4 regions of the Paenibacillus sp. FSL H8-0175 genome follow, and region 2 is predicted to be linked to each of the others. Evidence: riboswitches for the same ligand, from Rfam matches in the RefSeq annotation. Region 2 holds a riboswitch; each other region holds the start of a gene.

Region 1 (3,264 bases), 3.3 Mb from region 2:
TCCGGCTATCGCCTTAACAGCTACCTATCTTTATTCAGTGGCAGGTGTTTCTCCAGCGGAGACGGTAGCAATATTGCCTGTTGACCCTTATGTAGAAGCATCCTTTTTCGATACCATAGCTATGCTTGAGGAGACCATGCTGGAAAGTGGAGCAAATCTGGCTCTAATGGGTGTTGTTCCTGAACATGCCTCAGAGAAATACGGATATATTATTCCTACCACCGAAGAGGCGGGGGAAAATGGTTTTATGAAGGTGAGTCACTTTCAAGAGAAACCAGACCGCATACAAGCAGAACAGCTCATCGAACAAAATGCCTTGTGGAATTGCGGAGTGTTTGCCTTCCGCTTAGGGTACTTGTTAGATATTTTGCAGCGTAAAGGGTTGCCTTTAGGATATGAAGAATTGCAGAAGCAGTATAAGCTATTGTCTTCCATCAGCTTTGATTATGAAGTGGTGGAGAAAGAAGAACATATTGTGGTGCAGCCGTATGATGGATTCTGGAAGGATCTTGGAACGTGGAATACGCTGACAGAGGAAATGAGCAGCAAGCATGTAGGAAAAGGTTTTGTGACGGCGGATTCTGAGGGGACTTGCTTGATTAATGAGCTGGACATTCCGATAACGGTAATTGGTGCGAAGGATCTGATCATTGCGGCTAGCCCGGATGGAATTCTAGTTACCCATAAAGCTGAGAGCCCACGGATTAAAGAAGTGCTGAAGACCTTTGAACAAAGACCGATGTACGAGGAACGCCGTTGGGGTCATTACAAAGTTATTGATTATGTGAAATATGATGAAGGCAATGAAGTGCTGACCAAACGGATTTTTATATCCGAGGGGAATAATATCAGCTATCAATTACATCGCAAGCGTAGTGAAATTTGGACAATCGTCAGCGGCGAAGCTAGTATTGTGCTGAATGAGAAAAAACATAATGTGAAGGCTGGGGACGTGGTACGTATACCGGAAGGAACGAAGCACGCGATCCTTGCTTTGACGGATGTTGAGTTTATAGAGGTACAGACGGGGTCTGAATTAGTAGAAGAAGATAACATACGTATTACTTTAGACTGGAATGATATAGAACTACAACAATTCATTTCATAGGTCTAACCTATCTATTTAACCAATTCAAATTTTCTTGAAACAGGTAAATTGACTCAATTATCAAAAAAAGTCATAAAAACACTAAATATATCATTAATTGTCGTCGATACTTACGGTAAGAGAGATTATTTCTCTTAAATTGAAAAGGCAAACCTATCGAAAGGTAGGGACGCAAAGCTATAGGGCCTTCGAAAGAGTGGCAGCCTGGCTACCGAAAGGGAGATTATTTTGAAAGCTTACCGTACGTATCGATTGTTTGGTGCATTTCTGTCACTCGTCCTGTTTCTGACTGCACTTCCGCTTGCTGTTGGAATTTCGCCGTCTGTTGTCATAGCTGCTTCAAATTCTGGAACGCCAGTTACCCCAGGTGCCTCACCTGAAGCCGTAAAGCTGCTTAACTATTTTTACTCGATCTCAGGAAAAGGTATTATTGCCGGTCAACATGACTATTTAGAAAGTCCAGATGAAATTAACAATATGCTGAAGGGAACCAGCGGACAATATGCGGCTCTTCACGGTTATGAAATGGGTGCGATCAGTGGCCAGTCCGAAGCAACGATGGCTTGGCAACGTCAAAATGTGGTGAATAGCGCCATCAACTGGAATAAAGCGGGCGGGATCGTAGCTATGACTTTTCATGCTAACCTGCCGGGCACCTCTTATGACTGGGATAATGTGAAAAAAACACTTAGCCAGAGTGAGTTCGATAGTTACGTTACACCGGGTACCAAGCAATATAACAATCTGATCGCTGAGCTTGATAAGGTGGCCGTCTCTTTAAAAAGCTTGCGCGATGCCAATGTTCCGGTGCTTTGGAGACCCTATCATGAAATGAACGGGAACTGGTTCTGGTGGGGGAAGAAAAATAACTTTTCTACACTATGGAATATTATGTATGACCGTTTTGTTAACGTTCATAAATTAAATAATTTGTTATGGGTATGGAGTCCGAATGCTCCCAATGTTTGGTCAGATCCTTATGCGCTAACTTATCCAGGTGCTGATAAAGTAGATATTCTGGCAGCAGATATATACGAAAATGATTACCAGCAAAAATACTATGACAGCTTATTGAGTCTAGCCGCAGGCAAACCGATTGCGATCGGGGAAAATGGTGAAATGCCTAATCTGGAGAAGCTTCAGCAATCGCAAAGTAAATGGACGTATATGATGAGCTGGGGAAAAATGCTTTACGAGAATAACAGTGCAGACACAATCAAAACATTTATGAATAGCAACTATACCCTGACCAGAGATAAATTAAATACTGGTCTGGCACCGACACCTAGCGCCGCACCAGCGCCGGCACCTTCTGAAGAAGAGGGGGAGGCAGCAATTCCTCTCGCGAAGGGGCTTGCAGGAGAGTATTACAACAACATGCAATTGTCGGGAGCAGCAGCTCTTAACAGAACTGATGCAATAATCGATTTCAATTGGCGGCAAGGCTCCCCGGATGCCGCCCTCGGGATTGATCGGTTCTCCATACGTTGGAGCGGTAAAATTAAGCCATTATATAATGAGCAATATACATTTTACACTACCTCAGATGATGGTATCCGTGTCTGGGTGAATGGGGAATCCGTGATTGATAGTTGGACTAAGCAAAGTGGTACTGAGCGTAAGGGCACTATAACGCTGAAGGCTGGCCAGCTATATGATATCAAGGTGGAGTATTACGAGAATGAAGGCGATGCGAGAGTCCGCTTGATGTGGGAAAGTGCTAGTCAAGCTAAAGAGACAGTTCCAGCAAGTGCACTTTTTCTTCCGGATGTCTCCTGATTGATGAAAATTAAAGGTCGATCCTTAGTGGCTCTGCGTTATTGCAGAGCTACTAAGCTATAGTCCTCATTAGGTCAGAAGACGATTGTCCGATAACAGGTATGTTTTTAACACCTGTGGAGGCAGTACAGCTACCGAAAGGAGGATTTATTTGCGTAAATATTATAAGAAAAACAGATTGTTGTTTACTATGTTACCGGTCTTTATTATTTTTTCCTTGCTGCCTTGGGGAGAGGTTAAAAGTCTTCCGAAGGCTATGAGTGTTTCTTCCTCCCTACCTCCAGCTATACCAAGTAATCCTTCGGCTTCTGAAGAAGCCAAGCAACTGCTAAGTAATTTGGTAAATCTACGTGGCAAAGGGATCTTGTCCGGCCAGC
Region 2 (3,264 bases):
CTCAGTGAAGCTTATTTATAAACTACCTTACAGTGCCAAGAAGGATGTTTTTCATTGAATTTGCGTAATAAATCACTCAGGGTTTGTGAGTCATCAGGAAGGACGGTTGTAAGCTTGTCCCACCCATTAAAACTCAGAGTTTCTGGTAATTCAACTAGCCCTGTAATCGCATCCCAAAAAGCATCCCAATTCATTCCGTAAAAATCAGGAAAATCAAGTTCTCTTTTCAAGAGCAAATGAAGTTCCCTTGAATCCTGAATATTGCTAACTTGTAAGGTCACATTTTCTTTTCTTAAATCATCTTCGTGTGTGCTCATTTGCTTCACTCCTTTACTTATAAGTTCCGATGAAGTTAACTTTCAAATACGTCTCCACCAATTTGACCACCCTGAACGTAGTTATTTAATGCTTTCCCTTGTCTATAACCACTCTGTTCAGCTACAGATTTTGTAATATAGTTAGAAGGCAATTGACCTGTTTGCCTTAAACTATCAACTACTGGGTTTGCGGCTTCTTCTGTTTTTAATAACTCCTTGTACTTAGCATATTGAGCAATGTTATCTGCACCATTACCCGTGCCCTCTTTCGCCTTAACCTCTATCTTATTACTATTAGCAGTATTTGACTGCTTCGGTTTAACTGGCTCTTTTACCTTACTAACAGTACTCGGTGTTGAGCTCTTTTTTGATAAACTAAACATGCCGTTTGTGAACCCCATTGCAGCCAAGCCTAATGCCTGTTGCATATTGGGATTTATCACTTCTTGTCTGTACATTTCTTGGGCTTCGGCAAGGGACAGGCCTTTAGTACTTAAAGCATAGACCATTGCGACCCCATCCACGGAGCCACCTATTTTAGTCCACAAGAAACCTTTATGCACTTTGAGACCAGCATCTTTCAATATACCTGCTGTTACTTTTCCTTTGTTCTCCTTCACAGCGTCCAAAACATATAATGCCTGCTCCAAACTAGGTATACCTACGCTTGTAAGAAACCTATACTCATCAGCTGTCACATTATAATTCATCTGCAGCGATGCTTTGGCCGTTTCCGTGCCTTTTTGTGTTTTTGTGTTGATCGTTAATGAATAATTTGTTGTTACAGCTATATTAGTACGGCCAATAACTGTTTTAACCTGATTATAATCGGTTTCTATACTTTTGCCTGACTGAAGTGTATCAGTATGTGAATTAGATGTATAGGTTAGGATTCTTACTTTTTTAAGAGCTTGGTTCCACTCTTTCTCTGACGCAAAACCTCTAGTGGAGACTCCTTGAACTACGATTTTAGTAATTTCTTTGCTTTGGAACTGCAAAGGAGTAGCTGGTGGGGCTGGTGCCTTTCTAACTATGTTAGCCTGGGCAGCTATAGCCTCACGTTCTACTGCTGTAGAAGCTTTATAATACGCATTTGTCAGAGCAATAATTTGCGCTTGCGCTTGTATATTTAGGCCCTCATCGCCTTTGGCCCAATGTCCTGTCGGATCTAAAAATTGTATCGGATCATTATTTGCATACGTATATAGATTCAGACTTAATAGGTTGTTATCCTCACCCCAATAGCTATATTATGTACATTGACCATCGTCCCTGACATCAATACCTTGTTCCCGGCTATCTTATTTTCTTCTGCTGGCAAAGCGATACGGGGTTGTGCAAGAGTGGGAGTGAACATGTTAACCATAGAAATTTCGATATTATTTAATGCCGTTTCTACATTAGGACTATTAATCTGACTCAAGCTTAGCTTTCCATCCCTTACAGTAACACTTTTCTTCAATGTAGAATGCTCTCCAGGGTCTAACGATAGACCATCCCAGAATATAGTGCCTTCCACATCCAGCGCATTCCTACTTCCATATACTGAATCACCCACAGTTACAGCTACTTCATAGATACCATTGTCTAATTGGATCTCCCACATCCCGTCAGGATGCATTAATGTCAATGTATCGAGAGTAGGATTTCCGTACGAGCTCTGACTCATATTAAACTTGTTTTGCAAGTCATCATAAGTAGCTCTTGTAACAGTGGAATTTGTATGATCTGTAGTCCAACCGTAGGCATAGTTGTTTTTCACTCAGAATACTTCTCCGTAATCAGCGAGAAAACCCTCTGGAGTATGCGATTGCATAGGTTGAAATTGAATTTTAATTGTCTCTCCTTGCGCAAGGACTTTCATGGAACTCCCACCAAGGAAAGGAGCAAACAGCTGAATTAACAACAATAAGCATAATAATTTACTTATTAATCTCTTTCTTTTTGTCATAATGTCCTCCGATTTAAGAATAAGTTCAAATGGTATCCATAAAAAAACACACAAAAAAACCACTAGAAGAAGCGGCCCGGCTACCATTCTTTAGCATCCTTAGATGCTCGAATAAGGCCCGTGGCTTTGCGTCCCTGACTTTCGTGCAGGTTTGCCTTTTCTAATTCAAATGGTTATTAAAGGAAATCGAAAACAGATTCATTACTCCACTTACAATGCATTCTCCGCTTGGTAATAATACCCTATAACTGAATCACTGGATATAGTCATTACTGTGAACTTTGTCGTTTTTCATCTAATTCTTTGTTATAGACCCCCTATCAACAGCCAAATTTACTAATATATAGCAAAAATACGCCTCTTCATAATAATATCCTAGTACGAAATACCTAAGACATTTTCTGAAGAGGCGCATCTATTTGATCACACCAAATCTGTATCTTCTATTGAACATAAGCCTGCATATACGTTCGCTTACCCTTTGCGTCCTTCAAATAAGGTCCTAAGCCAGCAAAGCGGGAGTGATCCATATAAACACCAGTCATCCATCTGCCTTCTGTTAGGCCTCCGTTCCATTTGAGGACAAGGTCAGGGGCGGATATCCATTCCTGATAAATCTGTATATTCTGATCTTTGTACTCTTTACAAGGCTTAGACTGCTCCAGAAGACGTAGATCATTAAGGTAAGTTGGCACGAAATAAGAGGATATCGTATGCAAATCATCTTCATCAAAAAAGGGCTCATCCCCTAAAAAGGGTTTGAATAATACGGTATTCTCGTACATAGACCAAATTAGGGCTTGTAGCACCATGCTTTGGCGAATGCCATTATGGAACTTATATTGTCGTTGATTACTCGCCACATTCACTTCTTGAAGAGGTTCCGTCGACTCCAGACAATGCCGTTCACAGCCGATACATTTCCAGCCAGAAGGACTTTGAATCCATTTTTGAAAAATAGTCCCGCTATCATTGTTGCCTTTGTAGAGTGAAGAG
Region 3 (3,264 bases), 2.5 Mb from region 2:
AATTGAAAAACGATGGTTCGCTCGATATCGGATCTATTATTCTGAATACATCGACTCAAATCACGGATGCTAAAGGAGATAACTACCTGGATTTAGCCGAGTTCATTAAAGTTAAATTCCTTAGAAATAATGATAAAGGAGTACCTATCGTCTCTCCTGAAAATGTAGTTTATGAGACTACACTTGCTGCTTTAAAAAGTCAGCATCCGGATCTCGTAAAAAATACAGGTTGGGATCAACTCTTTACCGAAGCATCCGGTATTAAAGCCGGTACCAACGACAGCTTCTCCGTCCAATTCGAATTTGTGGAAAATAACCAAGATCAAAATATTTTCCAAGGCGATAGCTTAACACTGACTTGGGATTTCGTAGCTAAACAAGGTGCGAAAAAAGACTACTAAGATCAATAAAGTAATTTAATAAAATACTCGATGAGCAGCAGATCCTGAATCCGGCCACGGATAAGCAGATTGCTGCTCTTCTCTTTACAATAAACTTTGTCCGATTTATTGATATTTGCTATACTAATAACAAAAATTACGGAGGGGCGTCAGCATAGTGCCACAGAATATGGGCCAACGTATCCAGCAGCTCCGCCTAGACAAGGGTTTCTCCCTATCTGAGCTTGCGGACAGAGCAGATGTGGCTAAGTCGTATCTTAGCAACGTGGAGAGAAACATCCAATCCAATCCATCCATCCAGTTTATCGAAAAAATCGCTGACGCGCTTCAGGTATCCATTCATGCCCTACTCTATGGAGAACCCAATGATGCAGAGGAATCACATTTAGATTCGGAATGGTTCCGATTGGTGCAGGAAGCTATGGACTCAGGCATTAGCAAACGCGAATTCAAAGAATTTCTGGACTATCAGAAATGGAAGCTCGATCAAAAGGATTAATACTTCCTACTAATCTGGTACGATCCTCTCTTCTACTAAATCATATCGAAAAAGGGCACAGCGAAGAACCGCTGTGCCCTTTTTCGATATGTAACCCCTCTAATGTATTACTGCACGATCTGCACAGTTTTCTCATGAAAGAACTGGCGGATTTCATCTGCCTTAATGCCAGCCTTCTTAGCTGCTAATAATAAATGTACCCACTCTTGATCCAGATCAATAAACTGCTGTTCTCTGTTGCTACCCTGGTTGGACTTTTCCAAAAAATCTCCCCCTAAGATTTTACGTCCCCAGGCAATCCGGCTGTCATAGTATCTCTACCTTAGACCCGCGACTTTGTGCCCCTGCCTTTCGGCAAGTTTACCTTTTACTGGACCCTTTTCACGAAAGGATCTGCTTAAAAAACTATAAAATTACTATCTGCAATAACATTATACAAAAAGAAAGCGGAAAAGTGTGTCGATTCCTGGTTACTTTCTATTTTAAAAACGAAAAATAAAAGATTTTTTTTCAAAGATCTTGTCCGATTATCACGATACTCGTCCGTTACATAAAATAAATTGTACTAGCAAAATAAATATTTACTGACCTAATAGTTAAAAATAAGGATAATAGAATCATTTTAATAGGCCTTTAGAATGGGTAATGAGAAGAAATACCCTTCTTTTCATTAGAACAAGCTAACCCATACCATTTTGCGAACGTATTGGACGAAAGAATGAATTGATTACAGTGGCCGAAAGTAGCACAATAAGATGAGAAATGAAACCGCAATCATCACAGCTCCAGTAAGCGTTGACACAAAATGTCACGTATGGAGTTCATCCGTTAAGGAGGATGTATTCATGGCAGCCAAAGAGCCCTATAACGAATCCATTTGGAGTAAGTATTACGGACCCAATTTAGGCTACATTCAAGAAAGATATGAACAGTTTGTGAAAGATCCCTCCACCGTAGAAAATAATTATCGCGAGCTTTTTACAAATTCGGGACCTCCTCCCCTAACTCCGGATAGCGAACCGGCTCCTCAGCCGCGCATCTCGGGAGACACCGAATGGCTTAGAAAAGCAGTAAGAGCTTCCAAGCTAATCGCCAATATTCGTATATATGGCCATATGGCCGCTGAAATTGATCCGCTGGTACGCGATCAGAATCCCATGGCAAAATATCTTGAGCTTGAAACCTATGGGCTGACCCGCGAAGACCTGATCGCACTGCCTGCCACGCTTATATGGGAAAATGCGCCGAATGATGTGCATACCGGATGGGATGCCGTGCAACGTATGCGTCAGGCATACACCAAGACTATCGCCTATGAATTCGGGCATGTGCATGAAGAAAAAGAACTGCAATGGCTAAATAGACAGGCAGAATCCACCAGCTCACCAGCACCCCTAAATAATACAGAACGCAAAGAGCTCCTGAACCGCCTGATTCAGGTAGAGCAATTTGAAACCTTCCTCCACAAGACTTTTGTAGGTCAGAAGCGTTTCAGTCTTGAAGGCAATGATGCTCTTGTGCCGATGTTAGATGAAATCGTACGTGCTGCTGCACATGACGGTGCGGAGCATATTTTGATGGGCATGGCGCATCGCGGCCGCCTCAACGTTCTTGCACATATTTTGGGCAAACCTTATGATATCATATTTTCAGAGTTTCATCATTCTCCGAACAAGGAGCTTTTCCCTTCCGAAGGCTCCACAGGCATTAACTATGGTTGGACAGGTGATGTGAAATACCATCTCGGTGCAGACCGTGCTGTCCGTGAAGGAGAAACCGTACGCACAAGAATAACACTAGCGAATAACCCAAGTCACTTGGAATTCGTCAATCCTGTCGTGGAAGGTTTCACTCGTGCCGCACAAGAAGATCGGAGCACTGCAGGACTGCCGAAGATTGATACCAGTAAAGCTATGGCGGTGCTGATGCATGGCGATGCTGCTTTTCCAGGTGAAGGAATTGTTGCAGAAACGCTTAATATCGGCAAACTTCAAGGTTATCAAAATGGTGGGACGATCCATATCATTGTTAATAACCGAATTGGTTTTACGACTGAAAGTGAAGATTCCCGTTCTACGCATTATGCGAGTGACATCGCCAAAGGGTATGAAATCCCAATAGTCCATGTCAACGCTGATGACCCAGAGGCCTGCGTAGCAGCTGTACGTTTAGCTAGCGCATACCGCCATCAATTCAAAAAAGATTTCGTAATTGATCTCATCGGCTACCGCCGTCATGGTCACAACGAAATGGATGATCCTGAAACCACACAACCTATTGTCTACGGCAAGGTTCGCAATCATCCAACCGTCTACAAGGTTTATGCAGAGAGACTGAAAAACGAAAAGGTTCTTACCGCCGAAG
Region 4 (3,264 bases), 2.9 Mb from region 2:
TATCACTGTTGTTAATGCATCTGTTGACAGACAAACTAGGTATTCAAGTCTTGATCTCCAAGGTGCTGGTTACCTTTATCACGGTGATCATCAATTTCTTTGGAAGTCGTAAATGGGTATTTTAAACATTAATTTCAGGCAGAAGGAGTTGCTATGCTTAAAGGCAAGTAGCTGTTTCTGCTTGATTTGTATATAACCATAGAAACAATATACGGAGGTGAATAACATTGCGTAAATTCTCCTATCTACTCATACTGGCTGGGATACTTATCATGTTATATCCGACAGCTAACGAGTGGTACAACGACAGGCAGCAGGAGAAGTTATTAGAAACGGCTGAACTAAGCACTGCCGATAGTACTCCCCAGCCAGATCTAAAGAGCAGGTATGCTGAAGTTACTCAGCTGTTAGCAGAGGAATCGGTTCTGGATGCCCAGGCACAGCCCCAACCCCAAGAGACAGAAAAGCCTGAACCGGAGATTGAAGTCGGTGGCAAAGTAATCGCACTAATTGAAATCGATAAGATTGATTTGAAGCTGCCTGTATTAGAAGGGGCTACAAAAGCTAATATGAAACATGCTGCAGCCCATATGAAAGAAACGGCACCCCTTGGAGAGATCGGGAATGCTGCAATCGCGGCGCATCGGGCTAGAACTACGGGGCGTTTGTTTAACAGATTGAATGAGGTTGTTGTGGGGGATGTTATCACGGTAAAGACTAGTGATCAGGTGTTTAACTATGAGGTATACGATATTTCTGTTGTAGATCCGAGTGATGTCTCCGTTCTTGACGGGAATGACAAGGATAAGATTCTTACTCTGATTACATGTGATCCGCTAGTGAATCCAACGCATCGGCTGATTGTTCATGCCAAATTAACAAAAGGAGAATAGTGAATGACAAGAAAACACAAATACCGGGAGATATTTATAAAATAATGGGTAATCTAGTAAATTAGGTCTTGTTCACAACTATAAATATGATAGTATTATACTATGAAAGCTAAACACGATAACGGCAAACCTTCCGAAAGGTAGGGACGCAAAGCTAAAGGGCCTTTTCCCGAAAGGATGGCAGCCAGCTACCGAATGAAGAGGCTTTTTTTGTTTGTTTCAAATGGATTCTATCAATTATATCTAGTAAAGCTAGAACAGATAGAGCTTATACGATAACGGCAAACCTATCGAAAGGTAGGGACGCAAAGCTAAAGGGCCTTCCCGAAAGGATGGCAGCCAGCTACCGAAAGGAGTTTTATCCGTGAAAAAGGTTTATTTTATGCTGGTGGCGTTGTTCGTCCTAATGACTTCAGTTCCGGTAAGTACAGCTCAAGCTGCAAGTGCAGATGCCAGCTGGTTGATTACATCCAAAGTGGCTCAAGGTGTTATTGGTATTAACTATGATATTCCGAAAGATAAAAGAATCAAACTCATGATCACCAAAGATAACAGCAGCTATACATATAACTTGTATGCTTCTGGACAAGCTGAGGACTTCCCTTTGCAACAAGGAAATGGGACGTATAAGGTTTCTGTTCTGGAGAACACAACCGGCAATAAATACAAAGCATTATATTCCGAAGTAGTAGACGTAACCATGAGTGACTCGAATTCCGTATATTTGGGCTCCGTACAGAATGTGAAATGGAGTTCTTCTGATAAAGCGATTGTCAAAGCTAAACAATTAGTACAAGGCAAAACAACAGACGAAGAGAAAGTTAAAGCGATCTATAACTATGTAGTTGCGAATGTACAATATGATTACTCTCTTGCTAATAGTGTAACTACTGATTATATTCCAAGCATCGATAAGACATTGACTACTAAAAAAGGGATTTGCTATGATTACGCTTCTCTTTTTGCCGCAATGCTGCGGAGTGTAGATGTTCCTGCTAAGTTGGTAATGGGGAATACAAGCTACGTTACGCAATATCATGCATGGAACGAAGTGTTGCTTAATGGGAAGTGGGTTACCATTGATACTACAGTGGATGCAGGACTTGCAAAGAGTGATAAGAAAACCGATTTAATTAAAGCCTCAAGCAAATATACTGCGGCAAAATACTATTAAGTTCGTCCCTAGAAACATAACTCTATTAAATAAACAACTGGCTTAATTATTAAGCCAGTTGTTTATTTTTATATTAGGGGTTGCTTTTCTATTAATAGTTGGGGTATTATAGGTAAGCGTTGTTAGACAGCGTACAGGCGATATAGACGAGGCTGATAAAAAGCTTCGAAAAATAAAGCTTGCATTTCTGAAAACAACATGATATATTATAAGAGTTGCTGCTGAGACATTAAACGGCGCCAACGAGAACTTGATCTTTGAAAACTGAACAACGAGTGAGTAGGAAATCACGCAAGTGAAATCCAAAATTAGAGAATTAATTTTCTCGTCAGATGTTTCAAAATGAGCATATCGCTCTTTTCAATACTAATTGGAGAGTTTGATCCTGGCTCAGGACGAACGCTGGCGGCGTGCCTAATACATGCAAGTCGAGCGGAGTTATTTTGAAAGCTTGCTTTCAAAATAACTTAGCGGCGGACGGGTGAGTAACACGTAGGCAACCTGCCCTTCAGACTGGGATAACTACCGGAAACGGTAGCTAATACCGGATAATTTCTTTTTTCTCCTGAGAGAAGAATGAAAGACGGAGCAATCTGTCACTGAGGGATGGGCCTGCGGCGCATTAGCTAGTTGGTGGGGTAACGGCCCACCAAGGCGACGATGCGTAGCCGACCTGAGAGGGTGAACGGCCACACTGGGACTGAGACACGGCCCAGACTCCTACGGGAGGCAGCAGTAGGGAATCTTCCGCAATGGGCGAAAGCCTGACGGAGCAACGCCGCGTGAGTGATGAAGGTTTTCGGATCGTAAAGCTCTGTTGCCAGGGAAGAACGTCCGGTAGAGTAACTGCTACCGGAGTGACGGTACCTGAGAAGAAAGCCCCGGCTAACTACGTGCCAGCAGCCGCGGTAATACGTAGGGGGCAAGCGTTGTCCGGAATTATTGGGCGTAAAGCGCGCGCAGGCGGCTATTTAAGTCTGGTGTTTAAACCTTGGGCTCAACCTGAGGTCGCACTGGAAACTGGGTGGCTTGAGTACAGAAGAGGAAAGTGGAATTCCACGTGTAGCGGTGAAATGCGTAGATATGTGGAGGAACACCAGTGGCGAAGGCGACTTTCTGGGCTGTAACTGACGCTGAGGCGCGAAAGCGTGGGGAGCAAACAGGATTAGATACCCTGGTAGTCCACGCCGTAAACGA

The links. Region 2 has a riboswitch for cyclic di-GMP ahead of MHH46_RS22660 (hypothetical protein). Riboswitches for the same ligand answer to the same signal wherever they lie in the genome.
Region 1: linked by a shared signal. The riboswitch ahead of MHH46_RS04970 (glycosyl hydrolase) and the one ahead of MHH46_RS22660 (hypothetical protein) in region 2 are both predicted to bind cyclic di-GMP.
Region 3: linked by a shared signal. The riboswitch ahead of MHH46_RS02020 (anti-repressor SinI family protein) and the one ahead of MHH46_RS22660 (hypothetical protein) in region 2 are both predicted to bind cyclic di-GMP.
Region 4: linked by a shared signal. The riboswitch ahead of MHH46_RS03340 (transglutaminase family protein) and the one ahead of MHH46_RS22660 (hypothetical protein) in region 2 are both predicted to bind cyclic di-GMP.

Annotation. Positions count from the first base shown of each region.
Region 1 covers NZ_CP150299.1:1,158,701-1,161,964, forward strand. The annotation lists gene MHH46_RS04965 (sugar phosphate nucleotidyltransferase) at 1-1,108, shown strand, start outside; cyclic di-GMP riboswitch class I at 1,245-1,324, shown strand; gene MHH46_RS04970 (glycosyl hydrolase) at 1,337-2,887, shown strand; gene MHH46_RS04975 (glycosyl hydrolase) at 3,039-3,264, shown strand, end outside.
Region 2 covers NZ_CP150299.1:5,065,722-5,068,985, forward strand. The annotation lists gene MHH46_RS22650 (barstar family protein) at 12-317, opposite strand; gene MHH46_RS22655 (hypothetical protein) at 353-1,315, opposite strand; gene MHH46_RS22660 (hypothetical protein) at 1,534-2,079, opposite strand; cyclic di-GMP riboswitch class I at 2,336-2,434, opposite strand; gene MHH46_RS22665 (hypothetical protein) at 2,712-3,264, opposite strand, start outside.
Region 3 covers NZ_CP150299.1:455,649-458,912, reverse strand. The annotation lists gene MHH46_RS02030 (TasA family protein) at 1-401, shown strand, start outside; gene MHH46_RS02025 (helix-turn-helix domain-containing protein) at 571-900, shown strand; gene MHH46_RS02020 (anti-repressor SinI family protein) at 1,008-1,163, opposite strand; cyclic di-GMP riboswitch class I at 1,191-1,275, opposite strand; gene MHH46_RS02015 (2-oxoglutarate dehydrogenase E1 component) at 1,746-3,264, shown strand, end outside.
Region 4 covers NZ_CP150299.1:757,142-760,405, forward strand. The annotation lists gene MHH46_RS03330 (GtrA family protein) at 1-125, shown strand, start outside; gene MHH46_RS03335 (class D sortase) at 228-893, shown strand; cyclic di-GMP riboswitch class I at 1,007-1,089, shown strand; cyclic di-GMP riboswitch class I at 1,164-1,244, shown strand; gene MHH46_RS03340 (transglutaminase family protein) at 1,258-2,067, shown strand; rRNA gene MHH46_RS03345 (16S ribosomal RNA) at 2,435-3,264, shown strand, end outside.